3 regions of the Lysinibacillus irui genome follow, and region 2 is predicted to be linked to each of the others. Evidence: riboswitches for the same ligand, from Rfam matches in the RefSeq annotation. Region 2 holds a riboswitch; each other region holds the start of a gene.
The links. Region 2 has a riboswitch for cobalamin ahead of OU989_RS10360 (ABC transporter substrate-binding protein). Riboswitches for the same ligand answer to the same signal wherever they lie in the genome.

Region 1 (4,354 bases), 220 kb from region 2:
TACTTCCTGCTAGAATCGATGTCGATGAGTTAGGGGCTACTGCCATAACATAGCCATTTCGCATTCCCTCTTTCGCCACTGCCTCACGTAAAGCATTCCATTTGTCGCTATCATAGCCGCGCTTTTCAAAATAGGCACCTGTTTGCCAATCAGAGCCCTCGAATAATGGATACGCTCCTTTTTCGCTTGCTAAAGCGTTAGAGGCACGAATTGTTAGGTAGGCGATGTCCTCATAAAGCTTGTCCGCAAATTCTACAGCTTCATCTGATTCCCACTGAATTTCCTTTAAGGCTAATAAATGATGCCAGCCAAATGTGCCAAGTCCAATACCACGGTAGCGTAGGTTCGTACGCTCTGCTTGTTTCACAGGGATAGTATTTAACGCAATAACATTATCAAGCATACGTACCTGAATCGGAATTAACCGCTCTAAGACATTAGCAGGCACGGCTCTTCCTAGATTAATAGAGGACAAGTTACAAACCACAAAATCTCCAGGCTTGCGACGAGTCACGATAACATCGTCTTCTAATGTAATGGATTCAAACTCCGTTGCTGACATATTCTGGAATATTTCTGTACACAAATTCGAACTATAAATCATTCCTTCATGCTTATTCGGATTCATGCGGTTCACTTCATCTCGGTAAAACATGAATGGAACGCCAGTTTCGAGTTGTGAGCGCATAATACGCTTCATAATATCGATGGCTGGTACTACTTCACGGCTTAATAACGGATTAGCAATACATGCTGCATATTTCGTGCGGAAGGAGCCATTGCCCTTTGTTTCATCGTAGAAATCCTCTAAAGAGAAGCCCATCACTTCACGTACTTCATGTGGATCAAATAGGTGCCATTCTCCACGGGCTTCTACTGTTTCCATAAATAGATCTGGTAAACATAGCCCTGTGAAAATATCATGGGCACGTAGTCGTTCATCACCATTGTTTAAGCGTAAATCTAAAAACGTAAAGACGTCCTTATGCCAAACATCAAGATAAACCGCGATGGCTCCTTGACGTTGCCCTAGCTGATCGACAGAGACAGCCGTATTATTGAGCTGCTTAATCCACGGTAGCACACCACTTGATGCACCTTTGAAGCCTTTAATGGACGAGCCACGGCTACGAATTTTGCCCATGTAAACGCCTATACCACCACCATATTTAGACAATGTTGCGACATCCGTATTCGTATCGTAAATGCTTTGTAGGCTGTCATCCACTGTATCGATGAAGCAACTTGAAAGCTGACCATGTGTCTTACCAGCATTTGATAGTGTCGGTGTTGCAACAGTCATATATAAATTACTCATCGCCCAGTAAGCTTCTCGCACTTTTTCTAGACGATCTTCTGTTTCATCCTGCATTAATGTCATGGCAATGACCATCCAACGCTCTTGTGGGAGCTCTACAGGTGTTTTTGTATAATCACGTACAACATAACGATCCATTAATGTCTTCAAGCCAATATACGTGAATAGCTCGTCACGACTAGGTTCTAAATAGCTGGCTAATTGTTGAAGCTCCTGCTCACTATATTTTGTTGTTAAGCTTTCATGATATAAGCCCGCTTCAGTGTATTGTGCAAGATGAGCTGGAAATTTTTGATAAACATCCTTTGGTGAAACGCCACGTCGCGTTGCAAATTGATCGTATAATTTTTCTAAATAAATGTGTGCAGCCACAAATGTCCAATAGGGCTCTTCCTCATCAATTAGGCTAAGTGTTTGTAAAATCATCGCATCCGCCCATGCTTCAAATGTGGCATTGTCGTTTTTTCGTAGCCAACGATCCGATAACCTTACAAAGCTTTCAAGCTCATCCTCCGTGTAACTATTTTTTAACTTAGCTAGTTGCTGTTCGATTTGAATTGTCATGTACACATTCTCTCCCTTTCTTTCTCCAAGCAACACAAAAAGCGATCACGCAACATCTATCGGTTACGTGATCGCTGTAAAATCGGAAATGGAAATGAAGGACGTGCACACAAAGAAGTGAACAAATCTCTCGCCTCCACTTCTCAATCCCCGAAGAATGTGTTGCTGTCTTGAACATCTCGGCAGGTCTCCTGGCTCATGCTTCCTCCAAATAATCACCTTCCCGTTTTTTCAACAGTGGTCTCTTGATTATTTGTCAGCACTTACAGTTGCGGGGACAGCTTCGGCTTAAGATGACTCTTGTTCCGAATTCCCTTTTAAACCATATTGGTACCGCTTGTCCAAATACTATATATTGTGTTTTAACTCCTAAACAAATCTAACATATTGTGTTTCGTGTTGCAATAGGTGTTTCGTACCTTGCGATTTTTAAGGCAGCCCTTTTGCTCGAAACAAGCCCTAATACGGTGCAGTTTTGCGTAGTTTTTCAAAATTTCTTTGGAAAAAATTTTGTGCCTGCTGCTCTTTTTTAGGATCGATGCCAAGCAAAATGACCGAACAAGGACCTGCTGATTTGGTCAGATCAAGCGAACTTTCAACTTGTTGCTGTCCAAAAAGACGCGCTAATTCGCCTTGTAGCCCCTTTGACCCGACTGGCCAAACTTGCTGCACGATATCCGCCTGCCATGCCTGAAAAATGGGCTGAAGCTGTGCAACGTCTTCTGGATGCGCTAACACTTCTTCCCCTACAAGCGGCAAGCCATAAGTGTACCAGCTGAGCTGTTCATGGTCAAATGGTTGACGTTGTTGTATTTCCCCAAGCATCGTAATGGCTACACCTGACTGTAGCGTGGGCATATTCGATTCCGTACTTCCTGCGATTGCAGGACAGGCTATACCAGTTTCCTCAAACACCTGTTGAATACCTCTTTCATAACGTGTCCATGCCGTATCACCAGAGAAATTAGCGAGTAAAACTTGGCAAGGTAATGCCTGTGCCGCAAGCTGCTCTAAAAATGTCACACGTGCTGTCATGTAAGCTGTTAGTTGGTCAGATGCTGACACTACATCTTGTGGCTTTTCCCCAATGGCTGCCGCATTATCCATTGTCACAATGAACGTGCCCACTTTCATAGCATTTCTCATTGAACGCGACCTTCCTTACGCAAAAAGACCTTTGATAAAACAGGCATCACTACTGCAACAATGACTAGGTTAATAACAGTTGCCATAAGAATGCTACCTAATGCACCCCAGAAAAAGGCAGGGCTAATTAAAAAATAAAACGGTAATGGTGCCACAATGCCATTCAATACGAGTGCAACTGGCCATTTCCAAACATGTAGACCTTTTCTATGCATCACACCAAAGATCCATACGACGATGAACATTTCGACCGCGATGATAAGATGTAGTGGTCCTAATGGAAATCCAGCAGTCAACGCTGTAATAAAATGACCGATAAATCCAGCAAGCCCTGCTAAAAATGGGGATAAAAAGACTACGCCCAAAAAGGCAGGAGCCGAGTCGAGTGCAGCAGTCGAAATAAATGCCGGCACCTTAATGACTGCCCCTACTGCACAAATGGCAGCAACCATTGCCGTCAATATCCAATTCCTTAATCTTTGTCGATCCATTCCATTTCCTCTTTTCTGTAGTATGTCTACCTTACTTCAGCTGTTCGGCAAGTCCGTACCAAATACGTACAACTTGCTCGGCTTCAATGAATAAAGCCTGATATAAACGACCACATGTATCGCGTAAGAGTCGCGCTTGTTTGTCTATTGGCACAACACCGCGCCCCATATCGTTAACAATGAGCGCTAGCATACAGTGCTGTTCAAGCCTCCTGAAGGTTGCAAGTACCGCTTGAACCACTTGGTCATCGTCCTCTAGATTTTGAGTCATCAACCAGTTTTCTAAATTTCTAATCACTAGCACTTCACAGGCTGGTGCGATCTCTGGTAGATTGCCATCGACAAGGGCGACCTGTCGCTCTTTATACAAGCCCATCACATAGTCGGTTTTACCGTTATAGGCTCCTCCAATAAAGACGTGCATCTTGCTCCCTCCTCCCAAGCCTTTCTTGTAAACGTTAAAATAAATTGTTTGTCATGTGGTACATCATACGACCAAAAAGGCTGTTCTGTTGGGGCATAGGCCACGAGTAAGGCACGAATGACCCCGCCATGCACCACTAAAGCATACTGATCCTCATCCTCCGGTAAATGGCTAAAGCCTTCCACAGCACGTGCCACAAAGTCATGAAAAGCCTCTCCTTGTGGTGGTGGCGTCTTAATCGGATCATCTAGCCATGCACGATAGTGAGCATTCGATTTTAATTCATCATATGTTTTCCCTTCAAATGCACCAAAGTTCGTCTCACGAAAGCGAGCATCTGCATGATAGCTTGCGTTCGGAAAATAATGAGCAGCGGTTTCTCGACAGCGCCGTAAATCACTCCCATATACG
Region 2 (4,354 bases):
GATATTGTCCATTTGGCGACCATGTATCAAGATGGAAATGTTCATTTCCTTCCGTCACTTGCTCAAGCTCACCCGATTCCAAATCGACGATGGCAATGTGGGTAAACTGCTCCAAATTCAAGAACCCACCTGCATCTGATTTATGTTTCATCTTGTCTATTTCGAGAGGCTTTACTTCTTTCTCCTCTTTCTTTTCATCCTCCACCTTGTCTAAGATAGATTCATCCTTCCCTAGCTTAACAGAAAAGGCAATTTTCTTTCCGCACGGTGACCATACAGGAGATGACGCACCATTTTTACAATGTGTCACTTGTTTTGCCTCACCCCCCGCTTTTGACAAAACATAAATTTGGGGCTGCCCCGTTCTCGTTGACAAAAAGGCAATTTGACTGCCATCCGGAGACCAAACAGGAGCACTTGTTCTATCCTCTCCAAATGTCCATTGCTTTGGCGTTCTATCCTTCAAGTGTATGTAAAATAAATTGGATATATAGTCTTTTTTCTTTTCATCAATACGAGTCTCTACATATATTACCTCAGTGCCATCAGGTGATAGCTGGGGATCTGCTACCGATTTTAAGTGATAAAGATCTTCTGGTTGAATTCCTTGTTTCGATGTCATGTTCTTACTCCTTTGGATTTGTAATTTTTATTGCCTTATTACAATACTTCGACACCCTAAGTAATATTCCTGCTATTTAATAGAATCTTTTACTATTTCCCAATATTCAGTTGATTTTGTTCTACGATAAAATTTATAAAAGGGCTCATGAGGACGTGCATACTCCTGATAAAGACTTATAATTTGTAGCACAAAGCCTTCAATCTGTTCTACCCCTACCTTTTTTGCAAATAATGTGCCAGCCTGTGCCTTTGCCCCCATCGGTATAGCCCCTAAATAAACATCAAAGCTTTCGTTTTGATAAACGAGTCCTATATCATCAAAAGATGGGTTATAGCAGGCAGATGCACAGCCATTCACGTTAACACGCACTCTCGAAGGGACCTGAATCCTCTCTAACGTATGATAGAGCTGTTCTGTAATATGCACTGCCTCCATTTTTTCACCATCACAAAAATCACATGCCTTCATGACGATATTAGGTACTGCTGGTGCAATATGTAGACCCGCTTCCTGTAAGGCTTGAACAGCTTGTGCGGCAGCACTCGTCGGGACGGATACTATAATACTATAAGAAGCCGAATACTTAATTGCCCCCTTTTCTCCAACAATCTCGGCTATTTTTTGAAATTGTGCTGGCGTGTAATGCTTATTAATAATGCCAGGACTGACAGCTAAGCGTGTAAATTCGCCTTGTTGGCTAAGTGTTTCGAAGGTTTGATCTGGTACGTTTTTTTGAAATGCATTCATGGATATCTCTCCTTATGAAAAAGGAGCTAGCAAAAACGCTAGCTCGGATTGTTGTTAGATTAAAAATTTTCAGGATAGAAGCCTTTTGCTAAAATTTCAATCGCCTCTGCTGCTCGAACTCCTTCAGATGCTGCTGATAGCGGAAGAATAACAAAGCGCTCATTTTTAACAGCTTCCATCTCCTTTAATGCGGGATCATTTTTTAAGAATTGAATCTTTTGTTCTGCTGTTGTTTCACCGTAATCAATGACAACCACCACCTCTGGGTTACGGTCTACTGCATCTTCTTTTGATACGGTTGTCCAGCCGGATTCCACATCACCAAAAATATTTTGACCACCAGCGATGGTCACTAGCTCATTCATAAAGTTTTGACCAGCTGTAAAGATATCCTTTTCACCGCTGTCAAACACTAACACACGTAAATTTTCATCATCTTTCGGTAATTTCGACTGTACATTTTCTACGTCTTTCGTCATTTGCTCAATTAAGGCTTCTCCACGATCCTCCACCCGGAAAATCTTCGCGATATTGCGAATATCAGTGAAAATATCCTCTAATGTCGGCTTTGTCATATTGGAAGCTGTATGTAAATACGTATGAATCCCTAATGCCTCTAGCTCTTCCGGAGTTCCTACGCCCTTTTCACCAAAGCCACTTTTCCAGCCTGCATATAAGAAATCCGCCTCTGCATCAATTACTTGCTCCTTCGTTGGATATTGATCTGAAAGCACAGGGACCTTATCGTAAGCTTCTTGTAATGGCTCATAGATTGTATCATCTAAGTAAGCTGTTCCTACCATGGAATCCTCTAATCCTAATGCCAGCATGATTTCCGTTACATGCTGATTTAAACTAATCGCTTTTTTTGGTGCTTCCTTATATGTTTGCGTTGTATCATTATTTTCGATCGTTACTTCTGTTGTTGCTGTCTCGGACGGCTCAACCTTTTCACCCTGTTCTGCAGACTCTTTGTTGTCCGTTGCATTACAAGCGCCTAAAACAGCTACTAAGGCAATGACCATGATGAGCCATAAACTATTCCATTTCTTCATGTCCTAATCTCCTTTGTTATGAATATAGTTTTGAGGGCATAAAAAAACCCTCTTGTCGCCAAGAGAGAAGCATAGTGAAAAAATGGTATGGTCACCTTTATCACTATCCCCATCCTCGTGGTTCTTAGTTAACAGTTCATATTGGCAGGTATCCTGGCTTAGGTTCATCATCTATACGCCTTCCCATAGCTACACTACAGTGGCACGTTGTATAGACTCCCCATTTACAGTTGCGGGACAGCATCGGAATTACACCGATTTCCCTTTTAAGCAAATGACAAATGCCATTTGCACCAATACATTTTATAATGGTTAATACTATTGATAGACTAGCAGAAGAAGATTAATCACGCAATGAGGAACATGGCGTGACATCCATAATCCCCATTATATTAGCACTATTTCGACATAAAGACGAACTATTTTACAAGAAATATTTCTACGAGAATTCTGTTACAATGGGAAGAAAGCAATGGATAGAAACGAGGATTGGTTATGTACAAAACAATTGGTGTACTTGCGCATGTCGATGCAGGGAAAACAACATTTTCTGAGCAAGTACTTTTTCATACAAATAGTATTCAAGCCCGAGGCCGTGTCGATCACCAGGATACCTTTCTCGATAATCATGAATTAGAGCGCAAGCGTGGCATCACCATATTTGCCGAGCAAGGTCGCATGAACATCGGCGATGATACATACACGTTAATTGATACACCAGGGCATGTCGATTTCTCCCCTGAAATGGAGCGTTCCATTCGAGTCATGGATTACGCCATTATTATTATCAGTGCAGTGGAGGGCGTGCAAGGTCATACAGAAACAGTATGGCAGCTGTTACGTAAATATCATGTCCCAACCTTCTTTTTTATCAATAAAATCGATCGTGAAGGGGCCAACGTAGAGGCAGTCATGAAGCAGCTACGTAAAGATTGCTCACCAGATGTCTTGTTGATCGATGAACCGCTTCGAGCAGATTATCTTTCTAGTAGTATGATGGAATGGCTGGCAGAGCGAGATGAAGAATTACTCGATGCCTTTTTGAATGAATCGTTGGAACATGAACAATGTCTAGCACAGCTAAAGGACATGATTACAAGTGAATGTGCTTTCCCTTGCTTTACAGGCTCGGCCTTAAAGGATGAGGGCATTCAGGAATTTATTGCCCAGCTTCCTCTATTAACCGATACTCATTTTGAACAGGATGCACCGTTTCAGGGAGAGGTTTTTAAAATACGACACGACGGCCACCAGCGTTTAACCTTTATGAAGGCCATGCAGGGGTCCTTACATGTGCGGGATGAATTTACCTTTGGCGAGACAACAGAAAAAATCACAGAAATTCGCCTTTATAATGGCAATCGCTTTGAAACCGTTCAACATGTTGAAGCGGGTGAGATATTTGCTGTTAAAGGGTTAAGTCAGGCAACTATTGGAGACCGCATTGGCAGTACTACACAATCGCAGCCGTACGAGCTCGTCCCAACCTTACAGGCAAAGGTACAATATGAAGGCGACCAACATATTAAAGAAGTGCTACAAATTTTTCGTTTGTTAGAAGCGGAAGAGCCTTCATTACGTGTTCTCTGGCAGGAAAAATTCCAGGAAATCCACGTGCATATAATGGGCGTTATTCAGCTAGAGGTACTCGTTGAGGTATTACAGAAGCGTTTTTCATTAGTCGTTTCTTTCGGAGAGCCACAAATTTTATACATGGAGACAATTGCGACAACGGTTACAGGCTATGGCCATTTTGAGCCACTCAAGCATTATGCGGAAGTGCATGTATTAATGGAGCCAAATCCACGTGGAACAGGCATAACTTTTAGCAATGCCTGTCATGCGGATGATTTATCAGTAGGTAACCAACGACTTGTTGAAAAGCACTTATTTGAACGGGAGCATCATGGACTACTGACAGGCTTCC
Region 3 (4,354 bases), 1.6 Mb from region 2:
GAAAAAGCATTTGCATGAAGCTGAGGTAGTACAGCCATCTTTTTCGCCAAAGCACGAGCATTATAGGAAAGGATATTTTTCCCATCTATAGTAATTGTTCCATCAATAGCTGGTAGTATACCACTCATTACCTTTAATAATGTGGATTTCCCACTACCATTCGGTCCTAGAATACCTAGAATTTTCCCCTTCTCAACAGTGAAGCTTATATCCTTGACGATTGCTACGTCTTCATAGCCACCTGATAGATGTTCGACCACAATCATGCCCGTACCCCCTTGCTTCTTCGTTGCTTATAAAATATGTAGGAGAAAACAGGTGCTCCGATAAATGCTGTAATCACACCAATTGGTAGCTCTCTGGGCAAGATAATTGTTCGTGCTACTAAATCGCAAATAATCAGTAATGTGGCGCCATTTAAAAATGATAATGGCAATAAATGGCGATGATCAGAACCCCAAATCATTCTTGTCATATGCGGCACAACTAAGCCTACAAAACCAATTGTCCCAGAAACCGCTACAGCCGCTCCCGTTAACATGGACCCACCTGCTAAAATCAAATGCTTACTCCGCTTTACATTAACCCCAAGATGTTTCGCTCTCTCTTCACCATATAATAAAACATTTAGCTCTCTTCTTTGTGTCCATAGCATAAGTGAGCCAATCAAAACAAACGGGATAATCATTTGGACATATGGCCATCCACGCATTGATACAGATCCAAGTAACCAACCAACGACTTGGCGTAGCTCTTCACCAGATAAAGCAATCATTAAAGAAATGAGTGAACCTAAAAATGAACTAAAAATAACACCTGTTAATATCAATGTCTCCATTTTTAATGAACGGTCTACCATTCTAGCAAAACTCATCACAACTACCATCGTGATAATAGCGCCAATCATACTAAAAATGGGTAATGCATATAAACCTACAATAGGTATAGATAGGCTAAAAAAGATCGTCATTACAGCACCAACCGAAGCACCAGATGAAACACCTAGTGTATATGGATCTGCTAATGGATTTTTTAGCAAACCTTGAAAGGCAGCTCCTGCAATAGCAAGAGAAGCCCCTACTAGTCCCGCTAACAATACACGTGGCAAGCGGATTTTCCAAAAGATATTGGCGGCTGTTTCATCAACCGCCTGATTCCACAATACTTCAAATGGAATATGCACTGAGCCTATTGCTACGCCACACCAGATGCTAATAAGAAGAAGCGTGCCTGTTACTAAATAGGCTACTGCTATTTTTTTCACTTAAATACCTCTGGATAGATCGCTTTTGCTAATTCTTCAAGACCTTCTCCTAAACGAGGACCTTGACGACTTGTTGTGTTTTCATCTACTTGTACAATTGCTTTATTTTTCACAGCATTAATTGTATCGAAGCCAGCACGCTGTGGTATTTTAGTTAAAATATCTGGTACATAGTGATATGTCACCACGATGACATCTGGATTTTTAGCGATAATCTGTTCTGCATCAATTTTATACCAATCATCAGCATCTGCCGCTACATTTTCTGCATGGATCATTTCAAGCATCGCGTTCATAAACGTACCATTCCCAGCTGTATAGATATCTGGCTCATCAGATGCTTCTACTAGCACTTTCTTTGGTTCAACATCTTTTACTTTGGCCAGCACTTCTTCTACCTTCGCCTTCATGTTGGCAATAACTTCTTCAGCCTCTGGCAATTTCCCTGTAGCTCGACCAAGCTGCTCAATCGTCGTGTATGTCTCATTAAAATCTTGTGCATTATTGACGACAAATACTTTTACACCCGCTGACTCAAGCTGTTCAATCGCTGCTTCTGAAAGAGACATGCTAGATTCATGTGAAAAAACGATATCTGGGTTGAGGGCAATAATTTTTTCAATATTGTATTCCATACCGCCAACCTTTTCCTTTTCAGCTACCTCTGGTGGATAATCATCGTTGTCTGTAACCCCTACTATTTCATCTTTTAAACCAAGGCTAAATAATATTTCAGTATTACTTGGAATAAGTGAAACAATTTTCTCTGGAGGAGCTTCTAGTGTTATATCCTTGCCAATGGCATCTGTTATGGTCATTGGGAAAGTTGCTTCGTCCACCTGTGATGTCTCTTGCTGTGTTTGCGGTTCATTAGACGACTTGTCGTTTTTCTCCTCTTGGCCACAGGCAGCTAGCAACCCTAGTGTTAAAAATGCTGATAATCCTATCTTCCAAAATTTCTTCATGTGAATCCTCCTTCGTTGATCTGTGCTTTATTTGGGCAGAAATTCTCCTACACAAATAAGACCCCTAATCTACGAATGATGAGGGGTTAACATTGCACCAAAGAACTGATACAAAATCCACCACCCTATCCTCGTAGGCTGTTATGTCTATACTATAAAGGCAGGTCTCCTGGCTTATGCTTATTACGTCTTTTCAAGCCTTCCCGAATATCATCAGTGGCATCTTTTGAAAAAACTCACATTTACAGTGGCGGGACCGCATCGGAATTACACCGTTTTCCCTTTTCACTTTACTTAAGTAAAGAACCTTTATACTATTCAGTTGATTTTATTATACATGAAAACGAAAAAAAGTCGCCCCTATTCAAGACGACTTCTAGCTTCTATACAATATCAGAAAAATATTGTACGGTTTTCATCTGATCTCCAATTTGTCGCAATGACCATGCCTGTTCTAAATAAACGTCCGCAAGCTTTTCATACTTTCCACCAAATTTTTGCGCCCATTCAACTGCTACGACACTTTCATATAACAGCGCCATTTTCTTTGCAACATCTTTTGCTTCAAATGTTTTCGTGGCATCATCTAAAGCACTAAAAATTTGTAAGATCCCAGCTAGTTTCACCAATTGCTCTCTCACAATTTGCACCAAAGCGCTATCTGTTAATTTTTCTAACCGTTCTTCCATCTCATTGACAAAAAGCTCATGTGCCTGAAACTTATCCACTAACCGAATAAGCTCTAACGCCAGAATATTAGCCGTGCCCTCCCATACCGTCAACACTTGAGCATCTCTCAGTAAGCGCGGTGTCACAAAGTCCTCAATATAACCATTGCCACCATGTAATTCAATTGCTTCACTAGCATAATGAACCGCTTGCTCTGCCGTTTCCTTTTTCATAATGGCAATATATAAACGATTCATAATAACATCTTGTTGTGTTCCATGCCCATTCGTTACTTTATCGTATAATTGAATAAGATCAAAAACGGTCGCTACTTCTACATGTAGCTTAGCTGCAAATTTCCCTAATGTATCTTGAATCATTGGGTATTGTGTTAAAGGCTTGCCAAATGCATATCGATTTGTCACATAATGCTTCGCCTCTAAGAAACCTCGACGCATAATCCCAATCGATGCTACGGCATTGCAAATTCTTGAGAGATTCAGTGCCTCCAGCATATAATAAATCCCCTTACTTTGTTCACCTACAACATAAGCAAGTGCACCATCAAATTCAACCTCACCAGATGGAACTGCCCGAACACCCAACTTATCTTTTAGTCGTCGAATACGTAGATGATTTGCCGTTCCGTCTTCTTTACGCCAAGGAACAGCAAATAAGGTTAATCCTTTAGAGCCTGCTTGTGCACCTTCTAGACGTGCCAACACCATTGCTACCCCACACATACCGGCATTGGAAGCGAAGTATTTTTCACCATAGAGGCGAAATTCATTGCCTTCCCTTCTCGCTTCCACAACATTCGCCCCTACATCTGAGCCCCCTTGACGTTCAGTTAAAAATGTTGCTCCTTCATATAACTCTGTATCACCTGTTGCACAAACATGTGGTAAGAAACGCTGTTTAACCTCGTCATCAGCATAATGATCTAATAGATAGGCAGTAGCCATTGTTAATGTCACAGGACAATAAAAACCTGGCTCTGCATGGGACAGCAAATAGCCTTGCGCAAAGCTATAGACATAATTTCCTTTGCGCCCTAGCTGCGGAATATCCTTGTGCACGTAGCCAACAATGCCTGTATTATATGTCTCCTCAATTGTTTTTTTGTAGCCATCATTGACCCAAACCTCTGATATCTCTTCACCATAAGCATCATACCTTTGAAGGCGAGGCTCCCCCTGTCGATCTGTATGTTTCGCTCTTGCATCAATATCACCTGCACATAGCTCCCCGAAATCCGCTAGCTCTTGCTTTGCGTAGGATAAAAACTCTTGATCTAACATCATTTCTATCACTTTTTGGAGCGTCTCATCATCTGTAAAAAAATTCGTCGGCCGCGTTTTCTCCTGTTGTAAAACTTTCATACTATCTCACCTCTTGTCCCTTCAAGGATTGTTTTAAAATTTTGCCTGAAGCATTTCGTGGTAGCGCTTTCACT

Region 1: another riboswitch for cobalamin. It lies ahead of OU989_RS09100 (ribonucleoside-diphosphate reductase subunit alpha); the one in region 2 lies ahead of OU989_RS10360 (ABC transporter substrate-binding protein).
Region 3: another riboswitch for cobalamin. It lies ahead of OU989_RS02385 (ABC transporter substrate-binding protein); the one in region 2 lies ahead of OU989_RS10360 (ABC transporter substrate-binding protein).

Annotation. Positions count from the first base shown of each region.
Region 1 is NZ_CP113527.1:1,854,643-1,858,996, reverse strand. Features, by position in the region: gene OU989_RS09100 (ribonucleoside-diphosphate reductase subunit alpha) at 1-1,882, opposite strand, end outside; cobalamin riboswitch at 2,046-2,235, opposite strand; gene OU989_RS09095 (hypothetical protein) at 2,342-3,028, opposite strand; gene OU989_RS09090 (ECF transporter S component) at 3,025-3,519, opposite strand; gene OU989_RS09085 (bifunctional adenosylcobinamide kinase/adenosylcobinamide-phosphate guanylyltransferase) at 3,551-3,943, opposite strand; gene OU989_RS09080 (histidine phosphatase family protein) at 3,895-4,354, opposite strand, start outside.
Region 2 is NZ_CP113527.1:2,072,762-2,077,115, reverse strand. Features, by position in the region: gene OU989_RS10370 (S9 family peptidase) at 1-622, opposite strand, end outside; gene OU989_RS10365 (NAD(P)/FAD-dependent oxidoreductase) at 695-1,372, opposite strand; gene OU989_RS10360 (ABC transporter substrate-binding protein) at 1,432-2,427, opposite strand; cobalamin riboswitch at 2,554-2,740, opposite strand; gene OU989_RS10355 (elongation factor G) at 2,923-4,354, shown strand, end outside.
Region 3 is NZ_CP113527.1:485,825-490,178, reverse strand. Features, by position in the region: gene OU989_RS02395 (adenosylcobinamide amidohydrolase) at 1-266, opposite strand, end outside; gene OU989_RS02390 (FecCD family ABC transporter permease) at 263-1,264, opposite strand; gene OU989_RS02385 (ABC transporter substrate-binding protein) at 1,261-2,229, opposite strand; cobalamin riboswitch at 2,372-2,555, opposite strand; gene OU989_RS02380 (acyl-CoA dehydrogenase family protein) at 2,613-4,280, opposite strand; gene OU989_RS02375 (class I adenylate-forming enzyme family protein) at 4,282-4,354, opposite strand, start outside.